Regions from separate parts of the Sporomusa termitida genome, predicted to be linked through region 2. Evidence: predicted binding sites of a transcription regulator. Region 2 holds the regulator's gene; each other region holds the start of a gene.
The links. Region 2 encodes HrcA, which represses chaperone genes, less so after heat shock. Its sites were predicted from a motif close to TGTTAGCACTCNNNNNNNNNGAGTGCTAACA; they were not measured.
Positions count from the first base shown of each region.

Region 1: htpG (molecular chaperone HtpG) is a predicted target of HrcA. The motif match lies at 2,230-2,260, and genes of this name have one in related genera.
Region 3: groES (co-chaperone GroES) is a predicted target of HrcA. The motif match lies at 2,393-2,423, and genes of this name have one in related genera.

Region 1 is NZ_CP036259.1:2,188,162-2,195,398, forward strand. Features, by position in the region: gene SPTER_RS10095 (DNA recombination protein RmuC) at 1-687, shown strand, start outside; gene SPTER_RS10100 (TerC family protein) at 732-1,421, opposite strand; gene SPTER_RS10105 (hypothetical protein) at 1,702-2,007, opposite strand; gene htpG (molecular chaperone HtpG) at 2,288-4,249, shown strand; gene SPTER_RS10115 (HelD family protein) at 4,538-6,778, shown strand; gene SPTER_RS10120 (LysM peptidoglycan-binding domain-containing protein) at 6,821-7,084, opposite strand.
Region 2 is NZ_CP036259.1:2,414,158-2,421,394, forward strand. Features, by position in the region: gene dnaJ (molecular chaperone DnaJ) at 1-326, opposite strand, end outside; gene dnaK (molecular chaperone DnaK) at 348-2,186, opposite strand; gene grpE (nucleotide exchange factor GrpE) at 2,224-2,793, opposite strand; gene SPTER_RS11290 (TCP-1/cpn60 chaperonin family protein) at 2,809-4,392, opposite strand; gene hrcA (heat-inducible transcriptional repressor HrcA) at 4,407-5,438, opposite strand; gene hemW (radical SAM family heme chaperone HemW) at 5,754-6,896, opposite strand; gene lepA (translation elongation factor 4) at 6,908-7,237, opposite strand, start outside.
Region 3 is NZ_CP036259.1:951,153-958,389, reverse strand. Features, by position in the region: gene SPTER_RS04310 (hypothetical protein) at 1-91, opposite strand, end outside; gene groL (chaperonin GroEL) at 375-2,024, opposite strand; gene groES (co-chaperone GroES) at 2,065-2,349, opposite strand; gene SPTER_RS04295 (ANTAR domain-containing response regulator) at 2,556-3,137, opposite strand; gene SPTER_RS04290 (sensor histidine kinase) at 3,140-4,585, opposite strand; gene SPTER_RS04285 (hypothetical protein) at 4,635-4,823, opposite strand; gene tsaD (tRNA (adenosine(37)-N6)-threonylcarbamoyltransferase complex transferase subunit TsaD) at 4,835-5,887, opposite strand; gene SPTER_RS04275 (alpha/beta-type small acid-soluble spore protein) at 6,012-6,212, shown strand; gene rimI (ribosomal protein S18-alanine N-acetyltransferase) at 6,338-6,787, opposite strand; gene tsaB (tRNA (adenosine(37)-N6)-threonylcarbamoyltransferase complex dimerization subunit type 1 TsaB) at 6,789-7,237, opposite strand, start outside.

The sequences.
Region 1 (7,237 bases), 230 kb from region 2:
CAAGTGTTAACACCGGAACAGTATGCGGCCAATGTGGCCACCAAGCCTGGCAGCCAGGACCGGGTGGAATTTGCCATCAGGCTGCCGGGTAAGGATAAAAACGATGCCGTAGTCTGGCTGCCGATTGATGCCAAATTTCCCCAGGAAGATTACCTTAGGCTGTTGGAAGCGCAGGAAATGTCCAATCCCGAGTTAGTAGCAGGTGCTGCCGCCGGCCTGGAGGCACGAATTCGTCAAGAAGCCAAAACAATCAAAGAAAAATATATTGATCCGCCTAATACCACTGATTTTGCGATACTGTTTCTGCCGGTGGAAGGCCTGTATGCCGAGGTATTGCGCCGGCCTGGGTTGTGCGACAGCCTGCAGCGCGAATACCGTATTAACATTACCGGGCCAACAACACTCGCGGCGCTGCTCAATAGCCTGCAAATGGGTTTTAGAACCCTGGCTATTGAAAAACGCTCCAGTGACGTCTGGTCGCTGCTCGGAGCTGTAAAAACCGAATTCGGCAAGTTTGGTGATGTTCTTACTAAAACTAAGGAAAAGCTGGATCAAGCCAGTAAACAGCTTGATGCCGCCACCGTACGCACCAGGGCTATTGAAAGAAAACTAAAGGGCGTGGCCCAGTTACCGGCACCGGAGATGATTAACGTACCGGAAGAATATGCAAGCGGCGATGCGGAATAATAAAGACCCCCGCTGCCTTTACCGAGGCAGGGGAGCCAGTCGTATTAATGTTTGATTTTTGTGGTGAGGGCTTTCAGGAGATAGCCGGATATAATCACCGCCAAAGTAAGGCCGGTTTTAAAAAACAGTACATGCTTACTGAGATATGTTCCCACTACCTCGTCGCTGACAATCAGCTCGGCCGCTGCGTAGCCAAGTATACCGGCGCCGAGATAGATGATAGACGGGAATCGATTCATCAGCTTTATGAGCAGCTGGGCGCCGAATACCACCAGCGGGATGCTGGTGGTAAGCCCCATGGTAATCAGGCCGTACTTGCCTGAGGGGACGGTTTGTGAAATAGCGGCTAATGCCAGCACATTGTCCAGGCTCATAATAAGGTCGGCAACCAGAATAATTTTGATAGCTTCCCGGTAAGATGCGGCTTTGCGGTACCCCCTTTCCTTGCTATTATCTCTTAACAGGCTAAAGGAGATATACAGGAGTGCCAGACCGCCCAGGAATTGCAGGAAGGGCACCTCCAGGAGCTGGGCGGCAACAAAGGTAAGAATAATTCTTAGAATAACTGCTCCCAGGCTGCCCCACAGGATCGCCTTCCGCCGCTGGGCAACAGGCAGGTTTTTGCTGGCTAATGCAATAATGACAGCATTGTCACCGCTTAATACCAGGTTGATCAAAAGTATACTTCCCAGAGCCATGAACCACTCAGGCCCGATTGATCCCCAAAAATCCATTACTTATCCTCCTCTATCCCTACTATTGTATTAGTGTCACAAGAGCGGCAGACTATAAAACCCTGATCATGTTAGATTTTAGTCTGGTTCCTCCCTTTACAAAAAATAAAAAGACCTCAGGTACGCATAAAAATACATACCGAAGGTCTCACTATTGATTATACCAACGACAGCGCCAGATGCCGGCGGCACCGTAGGTTGACGTTATCTGGCCGTTACTGCCAACGATTGGCGCAATATTGCTTAACTGAACTATAACCGGCCTTAGGGCCGGGGCGGGTTAGCCAAGGGCATAATACTCATTCGCATCAATATGTACCCACAGATGACGAACGGCAAATTCAGCGGCATTCTCGGCCGCTCCTTCCCCGATCGGCTGCAGCAGCCTGGCGCGGGCCTGCTCAAGCGTGCTGAAATCACCGCGGACAGTAAAAATTCCGTAAGAAAAATCATCAATCATCACATGGAAACGTGTCATTCCCAACTGGTCTCCCTCTCCGGGACCAGCATAGAAGATGGTGGCTGGCGATCCTGTCGGCGATGCGACATCGGTTAAAACCTGCATGTTCTTTTCTAACACTGACATATCTTTTCCTCCTTTTGACTTCTTTACTTTTTATTATACATGGATAAAAACAATCATGCTATTTTAGTAAATAAAGTAAACTCTTATCTGTCTGAAAATAACTTATTAATTACTCGCTGCAAATAACATTGCCGTAATTGCCTACAGATTTTGTTTGCTATTTGCCATTTTTATCTTATTCATAGTTGATTTTATTGCTTAATTTCGTTATTATTTAAATAGCATTAGCACTCAGTAGTTAAGAGTGCTAATAACAACTCTACCGATAATGGAGGTTAATATGGCCCAAGAAGCAATCAACAAACAAACCAAAGAATTTCAGGCTGAGACCAAGCAATTACTGGATTTAATGGTGCACTCTATTTACACTAACCGGGAAATATTCCTGCGCGAGCTGATTTCCAATGCCTCAGATGCCATTGACAAGGTTAGGTTTGAAGCTTTAACCAATCATGCCCTGCTGGAAGACAATGCTGATTTTGAAATTTTTATTCTGCCTGATGAAGCTACGAACACGCTGACTATTGCGGATAACGGTATGGGTATGACCTACGAGGAAGTTATTGAGAACATCGGCACAATTGCCAAATCAGGCACCAAAGCCTTTCTAGACAAAGTAAAAGCGGCCGGTTCAGCAGCCGATACAGAGCTAATCGGCCAGTTTGGCGTTGGTTTCTACTCTGCTTTCATGGTGGCCGAAAAAGTAACGCTGGTCACCCGTGCTCCCGGGCAGTCCCAAGGTGTCCGCTGGGAATCGGCTGGCGATGGAACTTATACAATTGAAGAAATTGAAAAGGAAACCCGCGGGACCACACTTATCCTGACCCTTAAGGAGGAGTACCGGTCGGCCGAGCACCCGGACGAAAACTTCCTGAATCGCTATACTTTGCAAAACCTAATTAAAAAATACTCAGACTATATTCGTTATCCCATTAAAATGAACTTTGTCAAAGAAGAAAAACCGCTTGATGATGACGGTAAAGTTATTGAAGATGCGCCGGCTACCCAGACAGTTGAGGTCCGTACCCTCAACTCCATGGCGCCTCTCTGGACTAAAAACAAAAATGATATTACTCAGGAAGAATATCATCAATTATATAAAAATTTGTTTCATGCCTGGGAAGATCCCCTGGAAACAATCCATTCCAAGGTAGAGGGCGCAGTCGAGTATACCAGTTTATTATTTATTCCTGCCCATGCACCTTTTGATTTTTATCAGCGTGAAGCAACAACAGGGATCCGCTTATATTCTAAGAATGTGTTTATTATGGACAATTGCCAGGATCTTCTGCCTGAATACTTGCGTTTTGTTAAAGGCTTGGTGGATTCACCGGACTTCTCGCTTAACATTTCCCGCGAATTGCTCCAGCACAGTCAACAACTAAAACGGGTTGGCAAAAATCTTGAGAAAAGTGTGTTGAAAACACTCGAAAATCTATTAAGCAAAGACCGCCCCAAGTATGAAAAATTTTGGCTGGAATATGGTAAAGCCATTAAAACCGGTGTGTATTCCGACTATCAAAGCCGGGATAAATTAAAAGATTTGCTGCTGTTTAACACATCACAGGCGGCCGATGAGCTTACCAGTCTGGAAGATTATGTTAACCGGATGCCCCCAACCCAAAAAGTGATTTATTATGCTACCGGCAAAGACCGCTCGGCAGTCGAACGCCTGCCCCAAATGGAACTGCTGCGGGAAAAAGGGGTTGAGGTTCTCTATCTGTTTGACAGGGTCGATGAGTTTGCTATTGATGCCCTGCGTGAATATAAAGAGAAAAAATTTCAGTCAGTCAGCCGGGGCAAATTGGAACTTGACGATATTGATGCTGCTGAAGCCAAAAAAGACACTGCCGAATTAACCAAGGAAAATGAACCGCTGATTAAAGCCATCAAAGAACATCTCAACGGTAAGGTAGCCGATGTTAAGATCAGCAGCCGTCTAAAATCAAGTGCTGTTTGTCTGGTAAGTGATGATAATGGAATCAGCCTGTCTATGGAACAGATTCTGTCTGAGATGAATAAAACTATGTATAAAGCCAACCGGATTCTCGAAATTAATCCGGAGCATGAAATCTTTGCGGTAATAAAGAATTTATATCAAAATACACCCGAATCTGAAGCCTTCAAAGATTATTGCGACTTACTCTATGGACAAGCCTTGCTTATGGAAGGAATTGCGCCGGATGATCCAATCAGCTTTGCCAACAAAGTAGCCAGTTTAATGGCCCGCAGCAGCCACTAAGACGGTTATGCGCCTATCAGCTTTATCCTGGTAGGCGCTATCTTATTGAGCGAAAATCTGATGCGCAGACCTACATTGTTGAGTATCCATACCAGTTCGTATGAATACAATAGAAAGCAGCTAAAAAATGACTCTCGCTGATAATTCTTTCCAGGGATGGCCGGGAGCATAATGACTAAATATAATTTGGAACCATTTGTACACGGTTCTCCTTTCTCCCCTTCCCAATTACTGCCTGGGATGTATATATAATTATTTGCTAGGTTAAATTCTCTTGTGGAGGAACATATGAATCAGCAGGAACAGAATTTTGAGATTGACAGGCTGGCAAAAACACTCCGGCAGGTATCAGAACAAATCCAAATCAGCGAGCAGAGCTCCGACAACCAGCGGGATACATTGCAGGCTACCCTGCGCGACTATTGGAAATCGGGTGGCGGTAACTCTACTGATGAGGCCCAGTTTATTGAAACTATGGACCGCCAACGGGCCTTATCCACACACATACATTACTCAGCCCGCCACTTGCATAAAATGCTAAAATCACCTTATTTTGGACGTATTGATTTTACTGAGACTGACGAGCGCCGGCCTGAGATGATTTATATTGGTATCGGGAGCTTAAGTGATAAAGAAACCGGTAGTTTTCTGATTTACGACTGGCGGGCTCCGGTAGCAAGCATGTTTTATGATTATGGTCAGGGAGCGGCAGCATACCATTGTCCTGCAGGTACAATTACCGGGGTGATTAGTCTTAAGCGGCAGTTTAAAATTGTAAACGGACAAATAGAATACATGTTTGATTCTGACTTGAAAATTGATGATGAAATCCTCCAGCAGTTGCTAAGCAAAAGCGCCGATGATAAAATGCATACGATCGTCAATAGCATTCAGCGTGAACAAAATCAGATAATCCGCGATCAGGCGCATCGGGTATTATTTGTTGAGGGGCCTGCCGGCAGCGGCAAAACGTCGGCTGCTTTACACCGGGTGGCTTTTTTATTGTATCAGGACCGCGCCGGACTGACGTCCCAGAATGTGTTAATTCTTTCGCCCAACCACATCTTTGGTGATTATATCTCCAGTGTGTTGCCGGAAATTGGCGAAGAAAACGTTGTCCAAATGACATTTCAGGACTATGTTGCCCGATCGGCTGCCGAAATGCCTGTCCAGTTTGAAGCCCGTACCACCTATTTGGAGTATATGCTGACACCTAACCCGGATCCAAAACGAGTCGCTAATATACGTTTTAAATCATCCGAGTTTTTTTGTCAGGCTTTGCTTCGCTATCTGGACCGGCTGGCATCAGACCGGGTAGATAACTATCCGGCGATTACTGTGCGGGGTGAAACAATCTTTTATCAGGACGAATGGCGTCACTATTATACCGGCAGTTTTGCAATGATGCCGCCGGTGCTGCGGCTTGAAAAAATAAAAACAATTATCCAAAAGCGGCTAAGTGAAGTCATTCAGAGAATCCGCCAGGAAAAAATTGAAGAGATAATTATTGCCGGTGAAGAGATTAATGAAAAAGTAATTAAGGCACTGGCCCGAATTCAAACCAGGGATGAGCTGCGGGCAACAACTGACCAGCTTGAGCAACTGACCACACTGGATGTTCTTAATGAATATAAACAACTGTTTAAGCATAACCGATTATTGACAGAAACAGGTCTGGCTATCCCGGCAGACTGGGAAATTATTCAAAAACAGACCTGTGCCTTTCTTCAGAAGGGGCTTCTTCCTTATGAAGATATCCCGCCATTTTTATACTTCCAGGGTATATTGCAAGGTTTTCCTGCTAAACCTGATATCAAGCACGTCATAATCGATGAGGCCCAGGACTATACCAGTTTTCAATATAAAATTCTCGCTCAGTTGTTTCCCAACTGTTCCTGGACAATCGTCGGCGATCCTGCCCAGGCAGTACAGCCCTATCTGATGACTGCAAGCTTCAAGGAAGCAAGCACTAGCATCGGCGTCGAGAATACGCTGCTGTTCAGACTTACGAAAAGCTACCGCTCAACCCGTGAAATTCAGGCCTTGTGCCAAGCGTTACTCCCTGATGCAGGTGAAGTGTTCTCAGTGAACCGCTCCGGTCCGCTGCCGGTTATTGTACAAGTGCAGCAATCCCGGGAGCAAACTGCAGTTATTGCCAGTACCATACAGGCAATGCTGGACCAGGGCTGGCGTTCCATAGGGGTGATCACAAAGACCGCCGCCCAGGCAATGACCGTTTATCCAACTATCGATCATACTGTCAGGCCCAGCCTTGTTACTAAGGAAGATGATGAATTTTACCGGGGTGTTGTTGTTATGCCGGCCTATTTGGCCAAAGGGTTAGAATTTGATGCCGTATTGGTAGTAAATGCTGACGACATCAATTACAGTCATGATCAGGACCGGCATATACTGTATACCATCTGTACCCGGGCACTGCATCGCCTGGTTCTTTATTATACAGATACCCCCTCCCCGTTTATCGCCCGGCTTGATCCGGCGTTATACAAGAATAAGCCTGACTGGTAAAAGCAAAAGCTGCCTGCCGGCAGCTGCAAAATATGTATGTATTTATTTATTTACCGGGACCTTTAACATCTGGCCGGGATACACCTGGGCATTATTATTTAACTTATTTACCTGCCTGATTAAAAATACCTTTTCCCTGATGTCCTCTTTGGCGGTAACGTAGTTTGCCGCTATCTTCCAAACCGTATCACCTGGCTGGACATAGACTGTTTCATAGGCGTCTGCACCGGCAAAGGCACTTGAATTGGCTAAGGGGGTAATTATCAATAAACCGAGAACCAGGGACAGTGTCAATATAGCTTTCATTCAATACACACCTCGCTGAACTTATGTTCGATATAGGTTAATTGTAGCACAGTACGTATGTTCTGCGCAAGTATGTTCGATGATTTTTTTAATCCGGCTTATTCCGGTCCCTTGTAGCCGGGGCTGGCAGCAATCTTGATAATTGTTGATAAA
Region 2 (7,237 bases):
AACCCAAATCCCGCCTGCCCGAAAAACATATCAAATATATCGGAGAAACCGCCAGCGCCAGCGCCAGCACCGCCAAAGCCGCCGCCACCGTTAGCGGCATCGAACGCAGCATGACCAAATTGGTCATACTGCGCCCGGCGTTCGGCATTAGATAAAATTTCGTAAGCCTCGTTGACTTCTTTAAATTTTTCTTCGGCGTCCTTGGGGTTGTCACGGTTAACGTCAGGATGGTACTTGCGGGCCAATTTACGGTACGCCTTCTTTAAGTCATCTTCAGACGCCGTTTTGGCTACACCCAGCACTTCATAATAGTCTCGCTTACTCACTTCACACCATCCCAAAACAAATTATTTCTTTTCGTCGTCCATTACTTTATATTCGGCGTCAACCACTTTATCATCCGGCGGCGCCTCCTGCTGCCCCTGCGGGGCACCTTGTGCGCCTTCGGCCTGAGCATTCGCCTGATACATAGCTGCCGATAGTTCATAAAGTGGTTTGGTAAGTTCTTCAGTGTCAGCTTTTATTGCTTCAAGATCACTGCCTTTCAAAGTCTCCTTGAGTTTGTCAGCCGCCTGCTGCACCTTTTCGACCAGGGCTTTGTCAGCTTTATCGCCAAATTCATTAATCGTCTTCTCTGCATTATATACTAAAGAATCGGCATTGTTGCGCACTTCAACCTCTTCTTTGCGTTTTTTATCTTCAGCAGCATGAGACTCAGCTTCTTTTACCATTCTTTCTACCTCATCCTTATTAAGACCGCCGGAAGAAGTAATAGTAATCTTCTGCTCTTTACCTGTGCCTAAATCTTTGGCCGATACATGAACAATCCCATTGGCATCAATATCAAAACTTACTTCAATACGCGGCACACCGCGGGGGGCCGGCGGGATACCGGAAAGTTCAAAACGTCCCAGCGTCTTGTTATAAGAAGCCATTTCCCTCTCACCCTGCAGCACATGAATATCAACAGACGGCTGATTATCCGCAGCCGTTGAGAAGGTCTGGCTCTTGGAGGTCGGAATCGTAGTATTGCGTTCAATAATTTTGGTAAATACCCCGCCCAGGGTTTCAATCCCCAGGGACAGTGGGGTAACGTCCAGGAGCAATACATCTTTTACCTCGCCCACAAGCACACCGGCTTGAATAGCAGCACCAACAGCCACACACTCGTCCGGGTTAACGCCTTTATGCGGCTCTTTGTTCAGTGATTTTTTAATGGCTTCCTGTACAGCCGGAATCCGGGTTGAGCCACCCACAAGAATAACTTTGTCAATATCCTTCGCCGCTAAGCCGGCATCACTCAAAGCCTGACGGGTTGGCCCCATTGTAGCTTCCACAAGATCGGCAGTCAATTCTTCAAATTTTGCCCGGGTCAGGCTGATGTCCAGATGTTTGGGACCGGTTTGGTCGGCAGTAATAAAGGGCAGATTAATATTAGAAGTCAGTACACCTGATAATTCAATTTTGGCTTTTTCGGCGGCTTCCCGCAGACGCTGCATGGCCATACGGTCGTTGGCCAAATCTATTCCCTGCTCTTTTTTGAATTCAGCGACCAGCCAGTTCATGACCCGCTCGTCAAAATCATCACCGCCCAGGCGGTTATTGCCACTTGTGGCCTTAACCTCAAAAACACCATCACCCAGTTCAAGAATGGATACGTCAAACGTACCGCCACCCAGGTCGAACACCAGGATAGTGTGGTCGTTGCCTTTATCCATGCCATAGGCTAAGGCAGCAGCGGTAGGCTCGTTGATAATACGGAGCACTTCCAGGCCGGCAATCGCACCGGCATCTTTTGTGGCCTGACGCTGACTGTCGGAGAAATAGGCAGGGACAGTAATTACCGCCTGCGTAACCTTTTCCCCTAAATAGGCTTCCGCGTCTGATTTTAGTTTTTGCAGAATCATTGCCGAAATTTCCTGGGGAGTATAGTCCTTACCTTCAATATTGACTTTATAAGCAGTGCCCATATGGCGTTTAATCGAACTAACTGTGCCATCAGGATTGGAGACTGCCTGCCGCTTGGCAATTTGTCCGACCAGGCGTTCACCATTTTTCGAAAAACCAACTACTGAAGGGGTAATACGGCTGCCTTCCGGATTAGGAATAACAATAGGCTCGCCGCCTTCCATTACAGCTACTACTGAGTTAGTAGTACCAAGATCAATACCAATTACTTTTGCCATTGTACATTTCCCCCTTAAATAAACTGTTAAACTGTTCTTAACTGTTTGCTACTACTTTTACCATACTGGGACGGATTAACCGGCCGTTGACTTTATAGCCTTTTTGCAGTTCTTCGATGATTATGCCGTCAGGCTGACTCTTATCCTCAACCCGCATGACAGCCTCATGCAAACCCGGATCAAATACATTGCCCACAGCACTAACCGGTTCTACACCTAATTGGCAAAGGGCATTGTTTAACTGCCGGAATATCATTTGTACGCCTGTTGCCAGGGTATCGACATCGGCCGGAGTACTGGCAGTTGCCCGTTCAAAATTATCAACAACCGGCAAAAGTTCGCAGACTACCCGTTCAGTCACAACGGCTGACAATTCTTCTTTTTCTTGCCTGGTCCGCCGCCGGAAATTATCAAAATCGGCCTGCAGCCGCTTATACCTGTCTGTCATTTCCTCAAGTAAGCGGCTTTTTTCATTAAGTGCAGACATAAACTGCTCTACATCCGCGGGATAAAAGCAGATTTCAGGATTATCGCCTGCCGCTTCGTCAACGCGGTCTGTTTCCTGGTCTATTTCGCCCGGAACCTGTTCTTTTTCATTATCTGCCATAAAACCCACCTCCTGTTAAAAATCAGGCATAGCACTATCGGCAGCGCCTGCCTTCTGGGCATTGGCCCCTTCTTCTTTTTTCTTGATAATAGTATCAATACGTAAAATAGCAACAGCGACTTCGCCGGCAGCTTTAATCGCATGCAGTTTTACCGGCACAGGGTCAACTACCCCCCGTTCCAGCATATCAGCCACTTCCCCGGTATCACAGTCTATGCCCAGTGAGTCGCAGTTTTGCGTAGTTTGTGTAGTAACGGCTTCCTCCACTTTCTCCAGCGGGTTAAAACCGGCATTTTCTACGATCTGAGACAAGGGCTGCTTGAGCGCATTGGTTACGCAATCAAGACCGTAAGCCGCCATGCCTTTAAGGTTATCCCGGTATTTGCCAACTTCCCTGGCCATAGCAACCTCAATCGAACCGCCGCCCGGCACATAACCGCCCTTCACCGCAGCCTGCACACTTGCCGCCGCATCTTTAGCAATGCGTTCCCGTTCCCCCACTACCTCTTCCGTGGCGGCCCCGACCAAAATCGTGGCCATCGGCTTGCCATTGCCGCCGATAACCCGCACTTGCTCCAGCTTTTCATCCTGATACACCTTGTCAGCAGTACCCAGATATTTTTCAATATCAACCGGCTCTTTTTTCAAGCCGGTCCGTTTGATCAGCCGGGCACCGGAGTGATCCGCGACCCGGCGCAGGTCTTTGGCGGATACACGTTCAATAACCAGAATGTTGGCATCTGTGAGAATTTCCTCAGCGGCACTATGTACGCCCCGGTCCACCATGACAACATTAACGCCCAGGCTGACAATTTTCTGGACATTTTTTTTGAATTCGTCCTGAAGTTCGATATAACGCTTAAAACCAGCTTCCGTGCTTAACGCCTCATCTTCAATCTCTTCAGGTTCAAGGGCATCATCAATCAGCAGCAGTTTGGCGCAGGTTACAGCTTCCGGCATTTCCTGCGTCATCCGCTCCTGATCAACGACAACGCCCATAAATACCTCGTTATTGGCCCCGGCTTCAGCAGTAATAATCTCCGATAACTTAAAATTGTATTCATTGAGCTTTTCCACACCAATCAGCCTGGCTGCCTCAACTACCAGATCAGCAATATCCACATGCTCCCGGCCGGCAATCATGGCAATACTGCGCAGGATTGGATCATTAACCTCTGTAATTGTGCGGGCCCGTTCTTTCACGCCAGTGAGGACCTTAGCCACACCATATTTAATGCCTTCAATCACTCTGGCCACAGGTACCCCGCGCATGACCTGGCTTACGCCTTCCGAGACCAGGCTGCCTGCCATAATTGTCGTCGTGGTTGTACCATCGCCGACCTCTGCCTGTTGGGCTTTGGCAGTATTAATCAACATTTTAGCAGCCGGATGATTGACATCCATTTTATCCAAAATGGTAACACCGTCATTGGTAATAATAACCTCACCAAAGCGATCAACAAGCATCGTATCAAGCCCTTTGGGCCCGATAGTGCCTTCGACAGCCGCAGTGATTGCCCTTACAGCATTAGCGTTCGTTAACAGAGCGGCCAAACGTTCATCCACGTCAGCCCCACTGCCTGCTTGCTTTAGATTCATGTAGTTCCCCCTTATCACAACACCTTGTATTTTTTCAAAATTTCACCTAAATGGCGTTGCATAAACTTAAGCACAGACATAGTTTTGCCATATTCCATTCTGGTTGGACCAAGCACCGCCACAGTACCCACCACCTGGCCGTCAATGCGGTAAGTGGCCTGCACAACACTGCAGTCATGAATACCTGTATATTTATTCTCCTGGCCGATAGTAACAATGACACCATCACTATTGGGCATGTGGAGAATATCGCTTAACAAAGTGTCTTCTTCAAACATAGTTAATAAACCTTTAACTTTATCAACATCACGGAATTCAGGCTGATTGAGCATCTGTGTTGTGCCGCCAAGGTAAACCTTGTCGTTCTTGTCGGCAGTAAGCGCCTGCTTTAAGAGGGTAACTGCCTGTTCAAAAATCTGCGGATCAGGCATGATATCGTTTTGAATAGCTTTTAAAACCGGCGTTGTTATCCGGTCAACAGCCAGACCTCCCAAACGGGAGTTTATCACATTAGCCACCCGGCTCAGGTCCTCATGGTGGAGCCCCTCAGGTATTTCAATAATCTTATTATCCAATAAACCGGTATCAGTGACAATCACAACAATTGACCGACGTTCATCCAGCGGCAAAAACTGGAGATACCGGAAAGTACACTGCGACATCTGCGGCGCCAGTACCATGGAGACATTTTGCGTCATACGCGATAAAATTTTTACCGTCTCCTGAAATACTTCTTCAATTCGCCGGGCTCGCGTGTAGTACCAGTTATCGATAAGCGCAATGTCTGAATCGGAAATCTGGGGGGGCGCCAATAAACAGTCAACATAAAAGCGATAGCCTTTAACGGACGGTATCCTGCCGGCCGAGGTATGCGGTTGCTCAAGATAACCTAAAAACTCCAAATCCGCCATCTCGTTACGGATAGTAGCGGGGCTAATCCCGAGATTATATTTACGCGCAATTGTCCGCGAACCAATAGGTTCTGCCGTTGAGATATAATCATCAATAATAGCTTGCAGGATTTGCCGTTTTCTTTCATCCAGCACCGGCTCTCCCCCCCTTACTGTTAGCACTCATGTCGGTTGAGTGCTAATGCCTATTAAAAAAATACCACTCCTTGGGTTTAATGTCAAGATACTAGTGTCTTGACCACATTATCTTTTTAGTTTGCTGACGGCCAAAATGGCAAACGGCGGCGTCAGCCCCTCCTGACAGACCCCTGCCAGTCTGCGTCGTCGGTGCTTCCTTGCCCTTTACCATTTGTCTCGCCCTAAAACTAACATCTAATTTTGCCAAGCCACGAGTATGTCATCTTTCTTAAAACCGCTGGAATAGATTGCGGAGATTTTTTCTGTTTGCCCTCAGTGATCATCAATAAAAGCGGCAAAGACAAGATTGCTGAACTTCATGCCTTTGTCAGTCAGCCATACCCGGCGACCATTTGTCGCCAGCAATTTTTGCTGGCGAAGCTCATTAAAGGTATGAGCGAAATGTATGAAGAAATCGAGATGAAACTGCCGGGTAAAATCCGCAGCTTTCAGCCCCTGGGTGGTGCGTAAAGCCAGAAAAATATATTCGGCTATAGCCTGTGCCCTGGTCAGTTTTTCCCGCATAATGACCGGTGAGCTGCCGGCTTTGATGGCCCGGATGTATTCTTCAATCGCCGGCACAGCACTTGTCCGCTCACCGTTTACAAAAGAATGGGCGGCAGCCCCCAGACCTAAATAGGGCTGATAATGCCAATATTTGAGATTATGGCGGCACTCCCGGCCCGGCCGGGCAAAATTAGAGATCTCATAACGCCGCAAGCCCTGGCCGGGTAAAACTTCAACCATTAGATCATACATTGCCTCCTCGGCTATTTCGTCCGGCAACGCCAATAAACCCTGATCATAAGCTGAACAGAACGGTGTTCCCGCTTCCAGCTTCAGTCCGTATACCGACAGATGGGCAGTCTCTAATGCCGCCGCCTGCTCCAGTTCCCGGGCAAAGCCTTCCGCCCGCTGCCCCGGCAGGCCATACATCAAATCAATACTAATATTAGTAAACCCGGCCCGATAGGCATAGTCCAGTGCTGCCAGCGTGTCTGCCGTTTGGTGAATTCGCCCCAGGCGGGCCAGCAAACTGTCGTTAAAGGACTGGACACCGAAACTAAGCCTGTTGATTCCGGCCGCTTTCAACACTGTTAACTGATTTTTGGTTACAGTGCCCGGATTAGCTTCCATACTAATCTCGGCCTCACGCTGTATGCTAAAACTGCGATCAAGTGCAGTCATAATCTGCGTCAGCAGCTGCACAGGCAGCAGACTGGGGGTGCCGCCGCCAATATAGATGGTGTCCACAGCCGGCTTACATAACAGACCGCCCTGTTCAGCAATCTGCTGGCACAAGGCGGCAGTATAAGCAGTGAACAAATGTTCCGCGCCGGCATAAGAGGCAAAGTCACAATAAAAACACTTTTGCCGGCAAAACGGTACATGAAGATACAGGCCAAATTCATTCATTGCGCTACCCTTTAATCCATTTTCAATATCGCCATAAAGGCTTCCTGCGGAACTTCCACATTGCCAACCTGCTTCATCCTTTTCTTGCCTTCTTTTTGCTTCTCCAGAAGTTTGCGCTTACGGGTAATATCGCCGCCATAGCATTTGGCAAGCACATCTTTGCGCATCGCCCGCACTGTTTCCCGCGCGATCACTTTGCTGCCAATTGCCGCCTGAATCGGGATTTCAAACATCTGGCGGGGAATAATTTCCTTTAACTTCTCGGCCAGCTGCCGGCCGCGCTGGGTGGCCCGGTCACGGTGGACAATTACGCTGAGTGCGTCTACCGGGTCGCCGTTAAG
Region 3 (7,237 bases), 1.5 Mb from region 2:
AAGATGAAGCTTCAGCTACAGTTGCAAACATACCAAATTGCATGATCCCGGCCAGGGAATAAACCACTGTTTTTTTAACCAGGCTATTCATAAGCATTTCCTCCTAAATTTACTACTTCCATCATAATATGGAAATGTGACAAAAAAATGACAGAGGTTTGACGTAGAGCCGCAGATTGGTAAGCAAGCAATTTCAGTCCCCGCAAACATTTTAAGTTTTATAAACAAACTATAAAATGAATAGAAGCTGCCCACAAGTTTGATCATAACTTATGGACAGCTTCTAACTTTTTATCATTTTCGGTAACCAAATGGCAACATTAGCCGTGGGAGCGATACTTAGAACCTCAATTTACGGAGGCTCCAGGTACTTGCTACATCATGCCGCCCATGCCGCCCATACCGCCCATGCCACCCATGCCACCCATACCGGCAGGAGCACCGCCGGCGTCTTTTTCAGGCTTATCGGCAACAAGAGTTTCAGTGGTAAGAACCATCGCGGAAATGCTGGCAGCATTTTGCAGGGCTGAACGGGTAACCTTCGCCGGATCAACAATACCGGCTGCAATCATGTCAACATATTCTTCGGTCAGAGCGTTAAAGCCAAAGCCCTTACCGGCTTTCTTAACGTTTTCAACAACAACTGAGCCTTCTAAGCCGGCGTTGTTGGCGATTTGACGTACCGGCTCTTCAATAGCACGTCGCACGATCTGAACACCGGTTTTTTCATCGCCGGTAAGCTTGAGGCTGGCCAGGCTTGCCTGAATATCAATGAAGGTAGTACCGCCGCCGGCAACAATTCCTTCTTCCACAGCCGCACGGGTTGCATTCAGAGCATCTTCAATGCGGAGTTTCTTTTCTTTCAGTTCAACCTCGGTTGCAGCACCTACCTGGATGACGGCTACACCGCCGGCCAGTTTGGCCAAACGCTCCTGCAATTTTTCCTTATCGAAGTCGGAAGTGGTTTCTTCAATTTGCGCGCGAATCTGGTTAATGCGTTTTTTGATTTCGTCATTTTGGCCGCTGCCGTCAACAATAGTGGTTTCTTCTTTGGACACGCGGATCTGACGGGCGCGACCAAGATCTTCAAGGGTTACGCTGTCAAGCTTACGTCCCAGTTCTTCAGTGATCACAGCGCCGCCGGTAACGATGGCGATGTCTTCCAGCATAGCCTTTCTGCGGTCGCCAAAGCCAGGAGCCTTAACGGCAACAGCGCGGAAAGTGCCGCGAAGTTTGTTAACAACCAAAGTAGCCAGGGCTTCACCTTCGACATCTTCGGCAATGATCAGCAGTTCTTTGCCCTGTTGAACGACTTTTTCCAGTACCGGCAGCAGGTCGGCAATTGCCCCGATCTTACGGTCAGTAATGAGGACATAGGGATCGCTTAAAACAGCTTCCATTTTGTCCGGGTCGGTAATCATATAAGGAGAGATATAACCACGGTCAAACTGCATGCCTTCCACAACTTCAAGGTCAGTGCCCATGGTTTTGGACTCTTCAACAGTGATTACACCATCTTTGCCCACTTTTTCCATAGCTTCAGCAATCAGTGAACCGATTTCTTCGTCCCCGGCTGAAATTGATGCCACCTGCGCGATAGCGTCTTTGGTTTCTACTTTCTTGGCGCTCTTTTTGATTTCCTCAACAAGCACGTTGACAGCCTGTTGAATACCTTTTTTCAGGATCATCGGATTAGCACCGGCAGCCACATTTTTCATGCCTTCACGAATCATGGCCTGGGCTAAGAGAGTAGCGGTGGTTGTACCGTCACCGGCAACATCATTAGTTTTGGTGGCAACTTCTTTAACAAGCTGAGCCCCCATATTCTCAAACGGATCTTCCAGATCGATGTCACGGGCAATGGTTACACCGTCATTAGTGATGGCCGGAGCGCCGAATTTCTTGTCAAGCACTACATTGCGGCCCTTCGGTCCTAAAGTAACTTTAACAGCATTAGCCAGAGCATTTACGCCCCGCTCCAGTGCACGGCGTGCTTCTTCATCAAACAAAATTTGTTTAGCCATTTATGTATTACCTACCTTTCATCTTATAATAATTAGCTGATTATTCAATAATAGCCAGGATGTCTCTTTCACTGATGATGAGATATTCTTTGCCCTCAACCTTGACTTCAGTGCCGGCATATTTAGAGAAAATAATCTTGTCGCCAACTGCAACATCCAAGGCAACCTTTTGGCCGTTTTCCAGAGTTTTTCCTGAACCAACAGCCACAACTTTACCCTCTTGCGGCTTCTCCTTGACTGTGTCAGGAAGAACGATACCACTCTTGGTCATTTCCTCCTTTGCCAAAGCCTCAATTACAACTCTGTCGCCTAATGGCTTAATCATGTAAAGAACCTCCCTTTATAGTGTGTTAAAATTAACTGTTTGTTGTTAGCACTCGCTTAAGTTGAGTGCTAATTCCATAATTTATAATATAAAATTCGCTCCAAAAAATCAAGTCATTTCGGTAAAAAATACATAAAAATTTTAAAAAAGTATCAAAACTGAGGGCAGAGGCTGTTAAAACCCCTGCCCGGCAGCAAATATCCTTATTATCGTTTACGAGTGGCTGACTCAACAATGGCCGCCGCCACATCCCGGATTGATTTGCGTTTGCTCATGCTGTATTGCTGAATGCGGCGATAGGCCTCACTTTCAGTTAAACTATACGCATCCATCAGTATTCCCTTCGCCCGGTCAAGAACTTTCCGCGTTTCCAGTGAGTTTTTAACCTCTTCCAGTTCCCGTTCTAATTCCGCAAACTCCTGGAACCGCGATAAGGCAATCTCCATCGCCGGAAACAGGTTTGCTTCTTTAACAGGCTTGACCAGATACGCTAATACACCCGAGTCCTTGGCTTTTTCCACTATTTCCTTCTGGCTGAAAGCAGTTAAAAGGAGCACAGGCGACAGTTTTTCATTAGAAATAATTTTAGCAGCGGTAATGCCATCCATTTCCGGCATTTTAATATCCATAACAACAAGATCAGGACGGTGTTTACGGGCCAGTTCAACGGCTTTGGCTCCGTCTGCCGCTTCGCCGACCACGGTATGCCCGGCTTCTTCCAATAATTCTTTCAGGTCCATCCTAATAATTGACTCATTATCGGCAATCACTATCCGCAAAGCGTCCAATGTTATTCCTCCTTCGCCTCTTTAGCCCCTTCTGCCAGCCGGGGAATGTTTATAAAAGCGTGGGTTCCGGCACTGGAAAACAGGCGGAATTTACCGCCAAGGTCGTTTTCTATCAGTGTTCTGACAATTTGGAGGCCCAGACTGCTGGTACTTTGCAGGCAAAAATCCGTAGGAAGACCAATACCGTTGTCATAGATATCTATCTGATAACTATCCGGTGTTGTTGCAATATCCACACCAATTAATCCCTCTTTACGTCCGACAAAGCCGTGCTCAATCGAATTTTGAATTAGCTCGTTGATTACCAGGGCCAGACTGCTGGCCTGCTCAGACGGCAAAATAACCGTTTGCCCGTTGAGCACTGTTTCAATATTAAAATCAGGCTCAAGCATATTTTGAATAACCAAATCTAAAATATTTTTCGTGACTTCAGCCACATCAATATATTCCCGGTCCTGTTGCGATAAAAATTCATGCACAACCGATATGCTCAATATCCGGTTGACGCTTTCCCTAAGCGCTGCTTTCACTTCCGGCGTGGTCGTACGCCGGGCCTGTAATCTGAGTAAACTGGCAATCGTCTGGAGATTATTCTTGACCCGGTGGTGTATCTCCTGAATAACGGCCGATTTGACCAGCAGCTCTTTTTCTTTTTTTCTGAGCTCGGTAACATCGGCCACAATAAAGACGGTGCGCACCACCAGGCCGCCGACAAATATTGGAATAGCCCGCTGCACCAGGATCATGTTGCCGGCTTCGGCTTCTTTTTCCGCCGGCAGCCCTGTCGACAGGGCCTGCTGGGCCAGTTTCATATTAACCTGCCGGTCAGATACCCGCCGGCCGATAATATGGTTGATGCCCAGCACTTTATAAATAGCATCGGCGGCAGAATTGGCAAATACAATATGACCGCGTTCATCAATGATAACAATACCGTCGCGGGGTGCCAGCGGCCGGTAAATTTTCCGGCCCAGCGGGCCACCGTCCGCGGCCATCGTCAATAGCATATAAGCAGTGTCCACAAGCATGCCATGCCCATTGGCGCTGGCCTCCTGGCTGTTGGTCTCAAAGCTGGCAGCAGCAATGATCTGGCCGGCCGGGTCTTTGATCGGGAAAACCCGCATCTCAAGTGCATCCATACCAAGCGCCCACTCACGCTGCCCGGCAATATTGGCACCGGAAACCAGCGTTCGCCATACCAAAGGCTCCTCGCTCGACTGAACGGTACTGCCTAAAATATTGGTTTTAAAATCAATATAACTGGTATTGGGTTTAGCTTGCGCGACAATAGCCAAAAAGTTTTCATTGCGGGCCGCAGCGTACAGGGTAACCTGAGCATGTGCCAGATCGGCAGCCAGCCCTAGGACGCTTGATACTTTGTCAATAAATTGAGTCTGGCTTGGAGTTAAAATTGTTATCTTCCGGCAAATATCTGCCGCTACACCCATAAACTTTTCCCCCGTTCCCTGCAACAAAACCTAAGACCGGCTTAATCCTTTATGTATTCAACTGTAACCTTAAAAATTCCTTGTTATCTGGTACTAAGTTTACAAAGTTACAATCCACTGCCGCTTTTGACAAAATCCACAGGGTTATCCCCGGGTTATCCACAAAATCCACAGGGTTATCCCCAACAATATGACCCATTATTGCCGGATCATACACTATTTTTATCATCTTACCCACATTATCCACAATTATTTTGCCGGAAGTTGTCCACACTGCCGGTCGCCTAATGTAAGAGAAGGCACCGCATTCAGATTAAGGTCGGAGAAATCACCGGCCACATACTGATAATGAGCCCGGCAGGCAATCATTGCCGCATTATCTGTACACAGCACCGGCGGCGGATAAAAAACGGTCAGGCCCCGGCTTGGGGCTTGTAGTGTTAATTCAGCCTGCAGCGATGAATTAGCAGCCACCCCGCCGGCCAGAACAATTTTATCAACCCCGGCATGTTCTGCAGCGGCCAGCGTTTTCATAACCAGCACATCAACAACAGCGGCCTGAAAGCTGGCCGCCACATCAGGAATACTGACCGTCTCCCCCCGCTGGGCAGCACTGTTCAGGTAATTTAATACCGCTGATTTTAAGCCGCTGAAACTAAAAGCAAATTTGGTTTCCCCGTTCTTGCCGGCAAAAGCCCGGGGAAAGGCAATAGCGGCCGGATTTCCCTGTTTAGCGGCCTGATCAATATAAGGACCGCCCGGATAAGGAAAGTTCATGACCCGGGCAATTTTATCGAAAGCCTCACCGGCAGCGTCATCACGGGTCTGGCCCAGCAGTTCAAGCTCATTATAATCTTTTAAATAAACCAGCGAGGTATGGCCGCCGGATACTACCAGCGCTACAAAGGGCGGCTCCAGTTCAGGATGGGCCAGAAAATTGGCAAAAATATGCCCTTCCAGGTGATTCACCCCGATGAGTGGCTTATCCAAAGAAAATGCCAGCGCCTTGGCCGTCGCCACCCCGACCAGCAGGGCACCGACCAGGCCGGGGCCATAGGTAACACCAATCGCGTCAACAGCTGACAGTGTTGTTCCCGCCGTAGTCAAAGCCTGGTCTATAACCGGAATAACATTCTCAATATGTTTACGGGAGGCAATCTCCGGGACAACACCGCCAAATTTTTGGTGGGTCGGTACTTGCGAGGAAATAATATTGGCCAATACAGTACGTCCGTTGGCAACTACAGCCGCCGATGTTTCATCACAGCTTGTTTCCAGCGCCAATGTTAAACTTTGATTCATTGAAAGACCTCCATTAGCTGTCTGCTAATTATTACATGGTGTAAATGATGTATTAAATTCCGAAAGTAAGCCAAATTAAAACCAAGGACTACAACATAAAGTCCGGGAAAGGAGGTGCGAATATATGGCACGCTCAAATAAACCTGTTAATCCTGGTGCGGAAAACGCTCTGGACCAAATGAAAATGGAAGTAGCCAATGAGTTAGGTATAGCTGAGCGCGTTCGCAGCCAAGGCTGGAATACTATGACTTCTGCTGACTGCGGTCGCGTAGGCGGTCACATGGTTCGTAAAATGATTGAGCAGTATGAATCTACTCTCCGATAGATTGTAAAGCACAGGGCGGCTACGGCCGCCCTGCTTATTTTGTCACCTTTTTACCGGGACCCGCATATGTTATCTTACACAATCACCCTGGGGCCACAATCTAACCGTGGCTCCTCTTTTTATACCTATAGTTTGTCGAGCCACATAATGAGCGCGTCTTCCCCCAGTTCGGCGTAATAATTGGGGCGAATGCCACACTCGATGAAGCCGCGCCGTGAATACAGCTTGCGGGCGGCGGTGTTGGCGGGGCGGACCTCAAGCGTCATACTGACTGCGCCTTTGACTTTGGCGGCAAGAATCATGTTCTCCAGTAAAAGCAAGCCCAGGCCTCGTCCCTGGTAGGCTGGCAACAAGGCAATGTTCGTCACATGGGCTTCATCCATAACCAGCCAGAAGCCGCCATAGCCCACAATGCGGCTGTCATCAGTCATAACCAGATAATGGGCCAGGTCATTATTGCCGATTTCTTCTTCAAAAGCAGCCCGTGACCAGGGCGTGGCGAAGGCCTCCTGTTCAATAATCAGTACCTCATCAATATCACCCTTCTGCATGCGCCGCAGAGCTAATTCCGGCATCTCAGCGACACTCCTGTGATTGCCGCCGTTCCCACAGCTCCTCAGCCTCTGAACGCCTGATATATAACGGTTCCAGCGCAGCTACATCATGCCTTACCCCCTGGTCATACAGCTGCTGGGCCAGAACTGCCACACTGCCGGCCCGGGGCATAACAACATGGGGCGGCGCCGGGTATTCAATCTCGTCTTTGTACATGACAGCAGCCTCACCCAGCAGCAGGACAGGCTTATCCTTAGCCGCCAGCTCGGCCTTGGCCTCAGCAAAAGCCACAACCCGCGGCGGTTCCACTTCAGCCATAACCCCCTTGCACCATTCGTACAAACCAAGATATACATTCCCTTTTTGGGCATCGAGCATCGGTGCCAGCAATACCCCCGGCGCCGGGCAGGCAAAAGCCATTGCGGCTAAAGTCGGCACCCCGATTACGGGAATATTAAGCGCATAGGCCA